2 regions of the Enterococcus faecium genome follow, and region 1 is predicted to be linked to the other one. Evidence: riboswitches for the same ligand, from Rfam matches in the RefSeq annotation. Region 1 holds a riboswitch; the other holds the start of a gene.

Region 1 (3,425 bases):
ATTCTAACATAATAAAAGAAGTCAGAACATAACATAGATTGTTATTTCTAACTTCTTTTATTTTCTTTACTTAATTATTCAGAAATTTTTTGATTGCTTCTTGGTTTTTGGTCAAATCTAATTCCAGAACACTTCCGGAAGGCGTATTGTCGTTGAAGTCCCAACTGCCGTCTACTGGTACGGATAATGTATCGATCTTTTTATTATTGTCTTTGAGGAAATCCATACCACAATCCAGAAGCACACTTTCTGGAAGGTTCGTTTGGATACTACCAAGTAATTTCCCAACCGCTTTGGGTAGCTTGAATATTGAAGTTACGTCTTTCAGCTGCTGAGAGATAGCTTTGATCACTTGCTGCTGCCTTCTGATCCTCCCGAAGTCTCCTTCTTTGTCTTCCCGAAATCGAGCATACTGGAGTAAAGTATTACCATCCATCACTTGCTCTCCTTTGTTTATATATACGCCATCTAAATCTAGAGATTTTTCTGCATCGATCTTGACTCCACCAGGAAACAGTTCATTAACGCAATCGATAAAATCTTGAAATGTGATACTTGCATAATAGGGAGCTTCAAATTTGAAATTTTCCTTTAATGTTTGATTTAATAAATCAACTCCCCCATAAGAGTAAGCTGCATTTATCTTATTCATTCCGTAACCTGGAATATCGACATATGAATCTCTCATGATAGAGATCAGTTTTGCTTGTTGTGTTTTCTGGTTGTATTGTGCAACCAGAAGTGAATCCGAGCGACCGTTTTCGTCTTTCGAACGAGCATCTGAACCAATCAAAGCCACATTTAGTGTGGTAGGGACACTTTTCGGCTCTACCTTTTTCACAGTTGAACTCTGTTTTGCAGACGAAAATCCATGGATAAACTCAATCGAAAAATAGCCAACTACTAATGTAAGCAGTAACAAAATAGATAATATGATTTTTTGAGATACTTTCATTGCGAATTCCTCTTTCTAAAAGAACCTCTCGCTTGAAAAATAAAAGATTGTACTTTATGATAATTCAAACTGAGAGTTTCTCAGTTTCTCTTTATTGTTTTTCAGGTCGATAGAGCGGCAACTCTTCGGCCTGTATCTTTGAAGAAATATTCAACGTGATTCCGATTCCTAAAGAAAGGATCAGATAACTTGTTCCTCCGTAGCTAACAAATGGCAATGGCACACCAGTCATTGGCATCAGCCCCGCGATACTTCCCACGTTCATTATCGTCTGAACGAATAGCAAAGTTCCGAATCCTAAAAGAAACAATCCAGCTTGCTGATTTTTACAGCGACTGCTTAAACAAAAGATTCTCATGCATAATGAGAACAATAAGAAAAGCACACACAATGCACCGATTAGCCCAAGCTCTTCTGTAATAATCGAAAAAATAAAATCTGTTTCTGTCTCTGGAAGATACCCTTTTTTTGTGATACTATTTCCTAATCCCCGCCCAAATATGCCACCATTATATAGTGCATAAAACGAATGGGTCATTTGATAGCCCGCACCATGACTATCGATAAAAGAATCTCTTAAAGTCGCGATCCTTTCATAAGCATGATTAAACATCTGTGGAAGCCAACCTTTATTTCCTAAATATAATACCCCGCCTGCTGCTCCAATCAGCAATGCAGAAAAAGTAACGATTAGATAGATCCCTTTTTTAAATGGAACCGCCGCTGCCCAAAATATGACCCACGCAATCGAAAGGATCATCAATGCTCCAGCAATCTTTGGCTGAAATAAAATCAGAAAAGTTATACCTACTGTAATCAGGAATGGTTTTTTTAGATCTTTTGGGCTACTATTTCCGTCACGAAAAAACCAGCTTAAATAAAAAATCAAAAAAAGATTTGCCAGTTCAGAAGGCTGGAATTGAATGCCAAACAGAGAGATCCAACGTTGTGCGCCGTTGACAGTGACACCGAATATCCCTATTCTTACTAATACTAAAAAGAAAATCGATAAGGCTAAACCGTATCCTGCTATTTTAGGGTGAAGTAAATAGTGTAGTTTGACTGAACGAGCTAAGAAGATCACGCTCCAACTCAAAAATATGAAAATTAGTTGACGCAATAATAGACTTTTTGTATTTTCATCGGCTTGCAATAAACGATAAGAACTGGCACTGTATACTTCTAAAAGACCGATCATGGACAAAGTCAAATAAGGACCCAAAATCCACCAATCGATCTTTTTTCTTTTTTTCACCGCATCTCCTCCTCACACAGCAATCCACTTGTCAGGTGAGGAGCGAGTTTGTCTCATCAAATAAGTCAGTCACAAAAATATAAAGAAAAGGTCAGAAACCTTTTCGAACAAGAATTCTGACCTAGCATCATCTCATCGTCCGAGTTTTAGCACTATACAACGTAAAGAAAACATTCTTAGCTATTGGAAAAAGCCTTAATCCGACAGTTTCTGTTTTACCCATTGGCGACTTTCGACGTTTCTGGGCAACAGCCTATGTTTGTATAGGAGCCTCACCTAACAAGGTTATTACTATATTCTATTTACGAGTTCATGATAGACTTTTCCTAATGATTAGGCAATGGAATTTGAAATGAAATAGTGAAATTTAACAATCTTTAATATTTTTTAGAAAAAAATAACAAATAAGTTGAAAGAATCCCGTTGCAAATTCTTTCAGTTGCACCAGGATTCTTTGATAATTTTTTAGTTTTATGTGTTTTTTTATATGTTTTTTCACTTTTCGGAATAAATATTTATTTGTTAAAGTAATTAAACAATCCGCTAATCGTTTGATCTGGCATTTCTATTTCCTTACCATCTAAAGTAACAGTAGTAACGACAAAATGGTCTTGCAATGGCGGAACTTCTAAGTACTGCCCTTGCAGAAAATCATTCACTGTTTCATATTCTTTTTTCATTTCTTTTGAATCTGTCGATGGTTTATAGCTTATTTTTAACATAACTAGTGCTCCTTTTTATTCGGGACGTGCAATCGTGAAAATTTCTCCTATTGCTGCATAATCATTTCCTGCCAAACGGCTTACAGCATTCAATTTTCTTGGATCGATCCTTCCTGTCTTATCATCATAGACTGTTTCATTTAAATGATATTTCTGTACTTCTAGCAAAAATAAATCAGCTGTTACTTTATTTTTATTCCGTATCTCGACATGTTCATATAAGGATGTTTCAAAACGAACTTTTGCTTCTGTCAATGCTGGTACTGAAATGATTACTGAATCAGTTAAAGTCAAGTCAGTCAGGTACAGTTCGCTTTCCTCATTAGGCAGATTGGCTGCTGTTTTATTTACTTCTTCTACGTTGTCCTCATCAAGGATATGGATAACAGCTTCTCTTGTCTCAAGAATATTCTTTGCTGTGTCTTTTACTGCATCTTGTTTTCTCTGGATCGCCAAGGATAAGATGGGTCGATTCGAACTGACGATATTGAAG
Region 2 (3,425 bases), 650 kb from region 1:
TGAATCTTCACATGGTCGAAAAAACAGAAGTATCTGAGACAGAATTTGAATTTTTACGTTATGAATGCCGAATCATTGAAGAATACTTGATGCAGATACCAGACTATGGTCAATTTGAACTATCTATTCTAGCTGATTTTCCTTGGATATTCAGTGATCGGTTCATTGAGAACAATTATTTGAAAATCAAAAAAAGAATGCGACGATTAGCACAGTTGAACAATCATGAGCAGTATCTCTTTACTTTTTTAATGAACCTGACTTCGTTTTATATAGAAAATGGTCGGTTGAAAAAGGCACGTAGTGTGAATGAAGATATGAAACGGAGCTTAGCACATAAAGAAAGAAGTACAGTGATCTATGAAACATTGATGGCAGATTATTATCAAAGATTGATTTCTGCTGCTTTAGGGGAAGAAAAGACGAAAGACTACCAAGAATTCTTCACAGTGCTCGAATATATGTTAGGAAAGAATCAACGGAGGTCCTTAGAGAAAAAACTGCTGGTCTAGTTGCTGGGTTCAGCAATGGCCAGCAGTTTAGAATTTGTATCACTTCGCCGCTTTTTCAGACGGTTTGTTTATATCGAATGGCGGGAAAAAGCGGGCGATCTCTTTTACCGCAGCATCACGGGAATCAGAAGCGTGAATGATGTTTTCAGTCCCCGGCAGCGCGTAGTCTCCTCGGATCGTACCTGGAACAGCATCGGCAGCTTTTGTTGCTCCAACCATCTTACGGACGATATCGATCACTTCCTCGCCGACCAGCACAAGATAAACGACAGGACCGGAAGTCATGTAATCGATCAGTTCATCAAAAAAACTGCGCTCAGTCAAGTGCTGATAATGTTCTTTTGCTAATTCAGGAGTCATAGTTTCAAACTTCATTTCAGCAATGGCCAGTCCCTTTGCTTCAAAACGTTGGATGATGCTTCCGACTAAATGGCGTCTCACGCCGTCTGGCTTGATAATAACAAGTGTTCTTTCCATAACAGCACCTCATTTCCTACTATATTTCTATTATAGCGGGAGGTGGAAAATGAGACAAATAAAACCGCGTGAGACAGGAATATAACGTGTGTATTTTAAAAAAAGTATGAAAAACATGGAAAATTGATTTGACATCCTCTTTTTTAGTTGTTATATTAACGAAGGAAAACCGAATAAGATTTGTTAGGTGAGGCTCCTATACAAACATAGGCTACTGCCCAAAAACGTCGAGAGACGCCAATGGGTAGAACAGGAATTGTCGAGATAAGGCTTTTCATAAGGTAGCTAAAAGCAGGTATCTGCTTTTTACGTTGTACAGTGTCAAAACTCAACGATGAGATCTGAGAAGCTTTTTTTAATATGCTTTTTCAAACCTTTCGCTGAGTATTTGGCGAGAGGTTTTTTTGTTGCCGCAAATCCCCATCGGTGAAAAATAAAAAGGAGGTGGTCTAATTGGAAAAATAACTATTCGAAAAATGATTGGAAGTCATGAATTAAAATTACTTAGTAAAGGAGATGAGAACAAATGGATGACAGTCATTCGAAAAACAAGGATCTAGAGGAAAGGCCAGGGCTATTATCTATCTGTTCTCAGCCCCTTTCAGTTTTTTCTCTATCGATCCGATGAATAGCTAAAGACCAAAAGCAGCGAGAACAGCTGTCTTTTGGACACAAAGGAGAGATTGAGATGGAAAAAAAGAAAGATACACAAAAAATCTATGCAGCTTTTGCTGGAAAAACGAAACAAGAATTATTTGAACTATTCCATGCATCAGCAAATGGATTGACAGAAGAACAAATCGAACGTTCAAGAGAAAATTACGGTGAAAATGCGATTTCATATGGCAAAAAAACACCATTCATTGTAGAAATATTGAAAGCATACATCACGCCATTTACATTAGTGTTGATCGCATTAGGAATTATTTCATTCATCACGGAATATGTATTAGCAGCTCCTGGAGATAAAGATCTTTTCGGTGTAGCCATTATCTTCACTATGGTTATCGTCAGCGGGACAATGACGTTGATTCAGTCCGTACGTTCCAATCAAGCGGCTGAAAAACTGAAATCACTTGTGAAAGTAACGGCAGCTGTAAAACGTAATGGAAAGTACACAGAGATTCCTATGGAAGAAATCGTCTGTGGAGATCTTGTTCGGCTTTCAGCAGGGGATATGATACCAGCGGATATGCGTTTATTGTCCGCAAAGGATTTATTCATTTCCCAAGCAGCATTGACAGGGGAAAGCTATCCAGTAGAAAAGCATGCGAAAGTATGTGAAGACGATCAGCAAAGCGAAACAAGTTACGAAAATCTTGTCTTTATGGGAAGTAATGTCATCAGTGGAAGTGCGGAAGGAATCATTGTTTCTGTTGGAAATGAAACACTATTTGGTCATGTAGCAGAAACGCTATCTGAAAAACCAATTCAATCAAGCTTTGAATTAGGCATCCATAAAACATCCATGCTACTGATCAAATTTATGTCATTGATGGCTCCAGCAGTTATCGTCATCAATGGGCTTACAAAAGGGGATTGGCTAGAAGCTTTTCTTTTTGGACTATCTGTAGCAGTTGGTCTAACACCTGAAATGCTTCCAATGATCGTTACGACGAATTTGGTCAAAGGAGCAAGTGTGATGGCCAAAAAAGGAACAGTGATCAAAAATTTGAATGCCATCCAGAACTTTGGTGCAATCGATGTGTTATGTACGGATAAAACGGGGACATTGACACAAGATAAAATCATTCTTGAATATCATATGGATTGTGAAGGAAATGAAGATGATCGTGTTTTGCGCCATGCGTATCTAAATAGCTACTATCAAACAGGGCTGAAAAATTTGTTAGATGTGGCTATCATTGATGAAGCAACAGAAACTTTAGATACAGATAAGATCAATTATCAAAAAGTGGATGAAATTCCTTTTGATTTTGAACGTCGTCGTATGAGTGTTGTGGTTGCTGATCCAGCTGGTAAAACACAAATGATCACAAAAGGCGCGATTGAAGAAATGCTGAACATTTCTAAATTTATTGATCTTGGCGGTACTGTTACACCATTAACAAAAGAACGAAAAGAAGCCGTACTTGCAAAAGTACAGTCACTTAATGAAGATGGCTTACGAGTGATTGGTGTCGCACAAAAGACCAATCCAAGCGTCGTTGGAGAATTTTCAGTCAAAGATGAGTCAGACATGGTTTTGATTGGTTATCTTGCTTTCCTTGATCCACCAAAAGAAACAACGAAACAAGCGTTGAAAGCTCTGAAAGAACATGGTGTAGCTGTAAAAGTTCTGACTGGGGACAACGAATTAGTTACACGTTCAGTGTGCCGTCAAGTAGGTCTAGAGATCAATGAATTGGTTACCGGTGAGAAAATCTCGGAAATGAGTGATCATGAATTAGCACAAGTAGCTGAAGACCATGAAGT

Evidence for each region. A riboswitch is a leader RNA that binds a small molecule or an ion and turns the genes downstream of it on or off. The one in region 1 is predicted to bind magnesium.
Region 2: another riboswitch for magnesium. It lies ahead of mgtA (magnesium-translocating P-type ATPase); the one in region 1 lies ahead of PYW34_RS06045 (FtsW/RodA/SpoVE family cell cycle protein).

What each region holds. Positions count from the first base shown of each region.
Region 1 is NZ_CP118955.1:1,234,809-1,238,233, reverse strand. Features, by position in the region: gene PYW34_RS06050 (LCP family protein) at 71-955, opposite strand; gene PYW34_RS06045 (FtsW/RodA/SpoVE family cell cycle protein) at 1,047-2,210, opposite strand; M-box (ykoK) riboswitch at 2,335-2,501, opposite strand; gene PYW34_RS06040 (hypothetical protein) at 2,726-2,932, opposite strand; gene PYW34_RS06035 (flavin reductase family protein) at 2,948-3,425, opposite strand, start outside.
Region 2 is NZ_CP118955.1:588,489-591,913, forward strand. Features, by position in the region: gene PYW34_RS02735 (Rgg/GadR/MutR family transcriptional regulator) at 1-512, shown strand, start outside; gene ndk (nucleoside-diphosphate kinase) at 552-989, opposite strand; M-box (ykoK) riboswitch at 1,162-1,336, shown strand; gene mgtA (magnesium-translocating P-type ATPase) at 1,678-3,425, shown strand, end outside.